3 regions of the Clostridium sp. BJN0013 genome follow, and region 2 is predicted to be linked to each of the others. Evidence: riboswitches for the same ligand, from Rfam matches in the RefSeq annotation. Region 2 holds a riboswitch; each other region holds the start of a gene.
The links. Region 2 has a riboswitch for S-adenosylmethionine ahead of AB3K27_RS12500 (DUF2325 domain-containing protein). Riboswitches for the same ligand answer to the same signal wherever they lie in the genome.
Positions count from the first base shown of each region.

Region 1: another riboswitch for S-adenosylmethionine. It lies ahead of tnpA (IS200/IS605 family transposase); the one in region 2 lies ahead of AB3K27_RS12500 (DUF2325 domain-containing protein).
Region 3: another riboswitch for S-adenosylmethionine. It lies ahead of AB3K27_RS15185 (nitrogenase component 1); the one in region 2 lies ahead of AB3K27_RS12500 (DUF2325 domain-containing protein).

Region 1 covers NZ_CP162495.1:1,742,385-1,745,601, reverse strand. The annotation lists gene AB3K27_RS09160 (pyruvate formate lyase family protein) at 1-478, opposite strand, end outside; gene tnpA (IS200/IS605 family transposase) at 818-1,273, opposite strand; SAM riboswitch class I at 1,451-1,558, opposite strand; gene AB3K27_RS09150 (ROK family transcriptional regulator) at 1,659-2,696, opposite strand; SAM riboswitch class I at 2,815-2,919, shown strand; gene thiS (sulfur carrier protein ThiS) at 3,069-3,217, shown strand, end outside.
Region 2 covers NZ_CP162495.1:2,462,078-2,465,294, forward strand. The annotation lists gene AB3K27_RS12495 (replication-associated recombination protein A) at 1-891, shown strand, start outside; SAM riboswitch class I at 1,387-1,497, shown strand; gene AB3K27_RS12500 (DUF2325 domain-containing protein) at 1,648-1,932, shown strand; gene AB3K27_RS12505 (hypothetical protein) at 2,033-2,272, shown strand; gene AB3K27_RS12510 (DUF3788 family protein) at 2,161-2,475, shown strand; gene AB3K27_RS12515 (histidinol phosphate phosphatase) at 2,557-3,217, opposite strand, start outside.
Region 3 covers NZ_CP162495.1:2,955,250-2,958,466, forward strand. The annotation lists gene AB3K27_RS15180 (nitrogenase component 1) at 1-56, opposite strand, end outside; gene AB3K27_RS15185 (nitrogenase component 1) at 56-1,525, opposite strand; SAM riboswitch class I at 1,890-1,999, opposite strand; gene AB3K27_RS15190 (NifB/NifX family molybdenum-iron cluster-binding protein) at 2,452-2,814, opposite strand; gene AB3K27_RS15195 (hypothetical protein) at 2,832-3,068, opposite strand.

The DNA.
Region 1 (3,217 bases), 720 kb from region 2:
TTTCTTCAGGAAGAGTTTTCGCTAAATCTTCATGAAAAGTTTTTCCTTTCCAATAAGGTGCAATATCTTCTATTACAACTTCAGTATCTTCTTTAGAAATATTAAAAGGCGACTGTACTCTATTAGGTAATTCCCTTATTGCAAGATCTAAAAAATCTCCGTCAAGTTCTGGATATAAAAGCCCATATCTTCCTTGATACCCTGCTCTACCAACAATAAGCTGAGCATTGTCAATATATACAGTTATATTTTCTGCAATGTGTTTCAATGCTTTTGACCATCTTAAAATAAGCGGTTGACCTTCCGTCTGTTTAAATGACTCGGTAAAATATTTTGCTCTTTCAATATCAATACGAGGTTTACTTCTTTCAAATCCTTTTAAAATCTTAAATACCCTCTTATCGGCATACTTATTAACTTTTCCCTTTGCTTCATCTTGTATTTTTTCTTCTTGAGGTGATAAAATTACATTTGGCATATTATTATCTCCTTTCCACCCAATTCATATCATATTTAAAGTATAAAATCTGTTTAACTGTTCCTAAGTCAATTTTCATTATTTACTTTACTGTATTCATATCTTTCATAATTAAAACTTATTTTCAAATTGGAAATAAGTTTATAAAATTAGAGATCAAATTTAACTTATTACAAGCATACAAACACTTACAATAAATTAAATTTGATCTCTAGTTTTCTAGTCAGTCCAAATAAATATCCACCAGCTTAGCTGGTGGTTTTTCCTAAGCCCTATAAGGGCACATTACCAGCATTATGCCTCAAGGCATCTTAAAGATCTCGCCAGCCGCAATTTATGTTACTTGCTACCCTTAAAAGGGTCCATGTATTCCTTCATACTTACTTGGTCGGCGATCATATCTTCTTTCTGTTGATTTCTTATATATTCTTCTATTGCTTTTTTATTTTTTCCAACTGTGTCTACATAGAATCCTCTGCACCAAAAGTGCCTATTTCCATATTTATATTTTAAATTTGAAAATCTCTCAAATATCATTAGACTACTTTTTCCCTTCAAGAATCCCATAAAACTTGAAACACTTGTCTTTGGTGGTATCGATAAAAGCATATGTATATGATCTTCACATGCATTCGCCTCTATTATTTCTACACCTTTCCATTCACAAAGTTTCCTTAATATTTTTCCTATCTCTTTTCTTTTTTCTCCATATATTTCTTTTCTTCTATATTTGGGTGAAAATACTACATGATATTTACATCTCCATTTAGTATGTGATAAACTATTACTGTCCATTTAGGGCAAACCTCCTTTGATTATAGATTTGGTTGACGAGACCTCTTCTATTTTATCAAAGTGAGGTTTTTTGTTCACCGCTTAAGCTATTCTGAACACACCTGCATAGCAGGTGGTTTTCATATAGACAAAAAAAAACTTCCTGTGGAGAAACCACAGGAGGTTGTATCCTCTTGTCTCTCATCTTTCAGGATATACCTGCTGGAATTAGCACCATTGAATGAAAAAAATCATTTAGGTTGCCGGGCATCACAGGGCCAGTCCCTCCACCTCTCTTGATAAGAAGTTATTTAATTCATTTTTAATTTACGTACATAATATAACTTTTAAAATGCTTTGTCAACATAAAATTTTTATTTATTACTAATTTATCTCTTTATTTTCATTATATTTTACTGTCAATACATCTTTCCAAAAGTAAAGCCGCAGCCCCTATTGAAATTGCATCCTCTTTAAAATATCCATCTCTTTTGAAAATAACCTTTTCAGGAACATATCTTACACATGTTTCATAAAACAGATCCGAATTAATTAAAGGTCCACTTAATATAACACAATTCAAATCCAATAAATCACTATAAAATTCTATACTTTTCCCCAATTTAGAGGCAACATCAAAAATTATCTTTTCAGACAGTTCATTGTTTTTTTGAACTGAAAGGCATACCTTATCAAAATCAACATCTTGATTTGTATTGATAACCATATGCTCAAAAGCATATTCATTATCATCTGCTGTTTTTATAATTCTATCTTGTAAAATTGTCCCTTCTCTTATTCTCAATCCACAATTAAAATAAGCTAGATTTTTAAATTGTTTTCCACTGCCATATAAATACTCTGCAATAACAGCTGAATTTGCACCATTTTCACTAACTACATTACATTCCAATTTTTTTTCAAGTATTTCGTCTATATTCACATCATTCCAGATATCTGTTTCAATTCCAAGTCCTACTCCAATAAGATCAATAAACTCTAAATTTAACTCTACGTAAGCATCACTTATAATTCTCACAATTTTTTCTACAACTTCATTATATGAATCGGAAGAATTAACATAAAAACTCTTCTTATAAAAAATCTCCATTCTTAAATTTACTATGGAAACTTGTGCATGAGTTTTAGATATATCTATCCCTACAATATAAAATCTACATAAGTTTATATCATATAGAATAGGTTTTCTACCTCCTGTAGATTCTCCTATACATTTCTGTACTATAATACGTTTTTCTTCAAGAGGACCCATAATACGATTTAATGAAGTCAACTTCATTCCTGTTTTAAGCAGGATTTCATTCTTAGTCATGGCTCCATCTTTCTGAATTAAATTAAATATGTTTTTTTCATCCGGGTTTAAATCTTTAAATAATTTATAATTGTCCACCATAATTATCATACCTTTAAAAATCAAATACAAAAAACTTACCCCTATAATAAACTGAAACCTGGAGCTATGTCAATAGCATAACAGTGAAAAATATATTATTGACAGGATTAATTTAAGTATGTTAGTATTTAAATAATTAAATATTAAATTCTTATCAAGAGAGGTAGAGGGACTGGCCCTGTGATACCCGGCAACCTGATTGTTTTCATTGGTGCTAATTCCAGCAGGCATGTATTTGCTTGACAGATGAGAAACTTGAATGAAAGACTTTCTTGTAACTCATAGCAAGAAGGTTTTTATTTTAGTTATAAATTTATGTTTTCTTTTTACCAAAACGGTTAAAACATTAAATGGTGTAAATTTTCTTATGCTATTTAATATCAAAATAACAAGGAGGACGTCATGAACATAAAAATAAATGGAGATCCTAAAGAAATAAATAATGGATTAACAGTAACAGAACTTTTAAAAATTGGAAATGTGGAAATGCCAGATATGGTTTCTGTGCAATTAAATGATGAATTTGTAGACAGAGCTAACTTTTCAACTAC
Region 2 (3,217 bases):
GGGGTTACCACAGAAAATCCCTATTTTGAGGTTAACAATGCACTCCTTTCTCGTTCTATGGTTTTTCAATTAGAAAACCTTTCTGAAGATAACGTAAAAAAAGCATTGAGAAATGCCATTGAAAGTCCAAAAGGTTTTGGCCATCTTAAAATAGAAGTAGACCCCGAGGTATTTGATTACTTTGCCCTACACAGCGGCGGTGATATAAGAAAGGCCTTAAATGCTTTGGATATGGCAGTTAGAACTTCATCAAAAAAAGAAGATAAAATTTTTATAACCACAAAAGATGCAAAAGAATGCATCCAGAGGAAAATTACCTTATATGATAAAGAGGGTACATCCCACTATGATACCATCAGCGCTTTTATAAAGTCACTTCGAGGCAGTTCTCCTGATGCAGCAGTATACTATCTTGGAAAAATGCTAGATGCTGGTGAAGACCCCATGTTTATAGCAAGAAGAATTGTTATTCAGGCCTCAGAAGATGTTGGAAATGCTGACCCTATAGCTTTAATAGTAGCCACAAATGCCATGAATGCAGTACATATGATAGGCATGCCAGAATGTAGATACGCATTGTCTCAAGCAGCAATATACGTAGCATCAGCACCAAAATCAAATGCTTCCTGCATTGCAATTGATTCTGCGCTGAAAGATGTTAGAAGTCGCAGAGATTCTGGAATACCCCCTTATTTAAGAGATGCCCATTATAAGGGTGCAGAAAAATCAGGATATGGCACTGATTATCTATATCCACACTCTTACGGTGGATTTGTAAACCAGCAGTATTTACCTGATTCCCATAAAAATACTGTGTATTATAAGCCAACATCCAATGGATTTGAATCTAAAATTAAAGATAGATTAACTAAGCTCTGGGGTAAAAAATAATTTAATCAAATTTGTCAATTTAGAAATTTATATATTAATTTGATGATCCAGCCTTTACAACAAACTACAATTTATCTGGGAGAAATGCAGTCATAGTTGATGCAAAATTGAAGGCTATGAAAAATGAGAACAGCCACTACACAATCTTGTTATCACATAAATCAGAATTGTTTCACATATATGCAGATAATAGAATTGATTTGGTTTTAAGTGGTCATTCTCATGGAGGACAGATACGTTTACCACTTATCGATGGTGATCAGCCGAGGCCTTGGAAACAGCCTCTTCCCTGTCCGAATCAATAATCGGCCCCAATTAGTTGTTATTACACTAATATCACAGCAGAACTTGTAAAGTTGTGTTTTAATCTCCCTTAGCTTAAATATTTTTACAATATTATGATTATTATAAATTTTAAAAAATATAAAAAAATTTGTTTTTCTATTGACAAACAGTATATATATCTGTTATCATTTTTTCAATTGAATACGGAACTTCTTATCCAGAGTGGCGAAGGGACTGGTCCTATGATGCCCAGCAACCTGAATGATTTTTCATCATTCAACGGTGCTAATTCCAGCAGGTATAAAGCCTGAAAGATGAGAAGCATGAAGGAACTCTTCTTGTAACTTATCTTACAGGAAGAGTTTTTATTTTTACTTTTTCTTAAACTATTTGGAATAAACCACAGCCTCGAAATAGGAAAGAAGTTTATACATAGTCTTAATTTATATATTATAAAGAGGAGAGATTTTTATGAATATTTTAATTGTAGGAGGGGACAGACTTGATAATATTAAAAATAAGCTGGACAAATGTGGAATTAATAAAGTTAATCACATTACAGGTAGAAAAAAAGGAGATAAGAAAATAGAAATTCCTAAAAATACGGATGTAGTATTGGTACTTACAGATTTTATAGGGCATAATATGACTGAAATAATAAAAAAACAATCTAAAAAAAATCATACTTTAATTATGTTCTCAAAACGTTCATGGGTATGTATTGAAGAAAATATAAAAAACATATTTATTGATTAAAGGTTAAGTAAAACTGAAAGAATATTCCTAGAGCTTTTTTAATCTAAAACTCGTAGATTAACATCTTATAATAAGGAGTGAATCTAAAGTGTATGAACGGATGCTTAACAAACAAATAATTCCATCATTAAATGATATATATGAAACTATTGGAAAGGAAAGTATTTTATATTTTGAAAAACTACACCAATTTATGATTGATTCTTATGAATTATCAATTAGACTTAAATTTCTAGACTTAAATTTCGTTTTGGAAGTGACCATGGATGGTGTTATAAATATTGTCATAAAAATAAACATATATGTTATATTTTCTTTGAAAAGGGTGCGTTTACTGTAATTATTCAAATTGGTGAAAATCAATTAAATAAGTTATACAATAAGTTAGATAGTTTATCTTTAGAAGGTAAAGATACATGGAAAAATCAATATCCCTATGGAAAATGTTGGCTAAATTATAGAATCTTAAGCAATAAAAATTTAGAGGATATAAAATCCATTATAGCTATAAAAATGAATTGCATTAAAAAGAAAGTTTCTTAAAATATATATGCATATATCCATTAGTCCATTACATGTTTTAATTGCACATTTATTACTTTATGCAGATAAAAACTCTATTTACTAAAAACCTTTATCATATTCCATCAATCTATTTTTAAAATACACTATTTTTAAATTGCACAACTGTGAAATTTCTCTTGCCACCATAAAATTATTTCCTATAGCTTCAACCTGATGAGCATCAGAACCCAGTGTTATGTATTTTCCACCTAGTTCATTGAATCTTTTATAGATATCTATTATATTCTTTATTGAAATATCATTATCAAGCCTTCGTGTATTTAATTCCAAACATTTACCATCTTTTATAACTTTATTTAATATTTCATCTATTATATCAGAAAATTCCCTGTAGTATATTTCCTTATCTTCAAACTTAGCATATCTTGCTATATAATCAATATGCCCTAGACTATCTATAAATTGAAATTTATCCAAATTACCCAGTATAACTTCAAAATACTTAAGATAGGCTTCTCTTTTACTTTTTCCTCTATAATAATCTTCATAATAAAGATCTAGATTTTCTACCAAATGGACTGACCCAAGTACATAGTCAAAGGAATTATTTTTTATTAAATCACTACTCTCTCTAAAACAATCTTCTTTCATGCCAAGCTCTATTCCTAAAAGTAAATCATCACCCCTATATTTAGAATATGAATTAAAATAATCATCTACATTAAAACAGAATGAATCTTTTTTGGGAAAATTAATATCC
Region 3 (3,217 bases), 490 kb from region 2:
GATTCATATCCTCCAAGTGCACAGACATGTCTTAATTCTTCAACCACTCCACTCATTATTTCACCTCATTTTCAAGAAATTTAAATGTATCCTGCTTAAACCACCAGGAAGTATATGGAAGCCTTATCCTTTTGGATAAGCTCTCTGCTAAGCTGTTATTTTCCAAGGTATCTATTATGCTGTGACCAAAATCTATAATTCCCCTATATCCAAAGGCACTGTATTCATCTGATATCATTATAGATGGGATTCCCATCTTAGTTGGCCATATTGTAGTACCTGGGTGCCTGGCTATATAAAGATCCGGTTTCAATTTGTTCAACAAATTTAATATTTCGAAATTTTGAACATCACATATGCTTATTGGGATATCTTCATCTCTCTTGGATAGTGCAATGGATGATTCCGGTATGCCTCCATGATCGTAATGCTGATCGAAATGCCAGGAAATTCCCCATATTACCTCAATACCTAATTCACCTAATACTCTTATATAATTGTGAGAAAAACTTGGTCCCATCCCTACTATTGCTCTTTTTCCTTTCAACTTTTCTCTGATTTTTTCAAGTTCTGGTGCTATTATCTTCTTTTCATTATCTATATAATCTTTTACTTCTTTCTCTTTGCCTACAGCTTTTCCAAGTCCTCTGAGCCAATTATCCATACCTGCAATACCGTGGGGCTGAATAGACTTTACATAAGGAACACCATATTGCTGTTCTAATCCATTTCCCAAATATCCCCCTAAAGTACCACATATGCTAATAGTAGCTGCAGCCTCCGACATTCTAGATATCTGCTCTATAGTAGCAAAAGGTACTACAAATTGAGGAATAAGCCCAAGTTTTGATAGTATTTCAGTTATATAATCTCTAGCACTTCCATTAAAATTTATCATATTTACAAGTTTTGGACGTTTCTTTCTAGGTGGTTTCACTATACGTGTCAATATGGCATGAAACGCTGCATCAAAACCTGAAGCCCATATTCTTGATCTAAATCCTTCGCAGAAAACAGGTACCACAGGAATCTTTATTTCTTTTTCCATTTCATCTGTAATACTCTTAATATCGTCTCCAATAATTGCCGAAGCACAAGAAGTAGTAACAAATATAGCCTTAGGTTTAAACCTCTTATATGCTTCTTTTATACCTTCCTTTAACTTATCTCTACCGCCAAATACAGTAGAATCCTCTGTCATATTAGTGTTTATCACATTTACATCTTTCTTTTCCCAATTTCTTATATTCTGTCCCCATTTGAAAGTAGTATTTTCCCCAATTACATCTGCAGAGCATCCAATGGCACCATGATTTACAATGGCAGCATCCAATACACGTGACAAATACCCCTGGGCACATCCAGAACTACAGTTACTAGCCTGACTAAAGCACCTTTCCTCATTTTTAAGACATCCACATTGCACTTTTTTAACAAGATCCTTAACTGTTCCACTATAACCAGTAATAGAATTAAGTCTGTTTTCCCTAGTTGCCGATTCTATTACCTTAATATTAATAGACATGAAAACATCTCCTTTATAAAAATTAATTTTTACACCATTATGGAAATATATACCGAAAGATACTAAATATTCAATAATATTTAGTATCCAGTATCTCTGGTAAACCCAGCCGAATTTTCTACTGCCCTAACTATTGTAGATAATATCTTTCTGTACTAAGTGTTTATTTCTTAATTCCTTAATATAGTTATAGTAAATAATAAAAAACCAGAGGCTATTAAATAAAATTAAAATTTTATTTAAAGCCTCTGGTTTTCCAGTCAACTAAAAGTTAAGTCATATGATAAGATTTTAAAAAATAAAGTCTCCCTCAAATAATGAGGAAGACTACTGCTCTAAAATATAATTTTTAGCACGTTACCTTTCCTCATCTTTCAGAATTAAACCTGCAGGATTTAGCACCTTGCATGTAAACAAAACATACTGGTTGCTGAAACTTCATCGGGCCAGCCCCTCAGTTTCTCTTGATAAGAAAATAAATTATTGATATATAATAATTTGATTATATACCACAATAAAATCTCTGTCAACTTATTTTTACATAATTTTAAAAAATTTCTTAGTTATATATCTTTTATATTATTGATATAAATTTAGTAAAATATTAAAATACTTAGAATATGAGAATTATATATAAAGCAGGATATTCAAGTCCAGTAATTGGAACTGAAGCTATGTCTTTTAGCTCCATATATTTTTTTATCAACACCATCTTCTATCTCTAATTGTTGTAATGTAACAGGTAATTTTAATTTATTTAATACCTCAATAAGTCCTAATATTTCTCCTTTGGCCTTTCCAGCAAAAATAGAAAAACCAAAAACTTTAAATATAAATTTTATTTAAAGCCTCTGGTTTCCCAGTCAACTAAAGTTGAATAATGTCAATAAAAAATCCCCTTTCAAAAGAAATTGTATATATAATTTCTAATTACATGGTTTATTAATTTTATCTATTCTGGAATAATATTTAATTAACTTTTTTAAAGCCTCATCTATAGATTGGGTTATATCAAAAGCTTCAATTCCATTTCTATTCAAAAATATAGCAGCTTCTCTACCTATTTGGCTAACCAGAACTATCCTACACCCTGAAAGATGTTTAACAATAGACAAAATTTTATCATAGTGACTTTCTTTTCCACAGCTAAGGATGTCATCTATTTTTCTCAACTCTACAAATTCATAATCCCCGTTTTCCACTTTATATATATAAAATTGGCTTGCTTTTCTAAAATGTTCATTTACAAATTTGCCATCACTACTTGCAACTGCAACTTTATAATTCATATATACCCTCCTATAAATCAATTAAATCTTGTAAGAACTACAGAATATATATCTTCTAAGAGTTTAAGTCCACCTGAATATCCTACATAAGGACCATTTATTATAAGACTTTCAAATACAGGCCATGAAATAGTAATATAATGCGCATTTATTTCCTCTGGTATTTTATCTATATTCTCAATTCCTCTTCCATATCCGAATATAGTATTGGCAATTAATCCAAGTTCTGAAACAAGTTTTTCTAATTGTCTCAAATTACCCAACCAAAGAAGTATGAGATATCTCTCAAATACCAGATAAAAGCCTTTATAATAAAAAGCCCTGGAATCTACCAGGGCTCAGACTGTAGACAAATGGCACATTTTGAAAAATAAAAATATGCCATTTGTCTACAGTCTGAGCT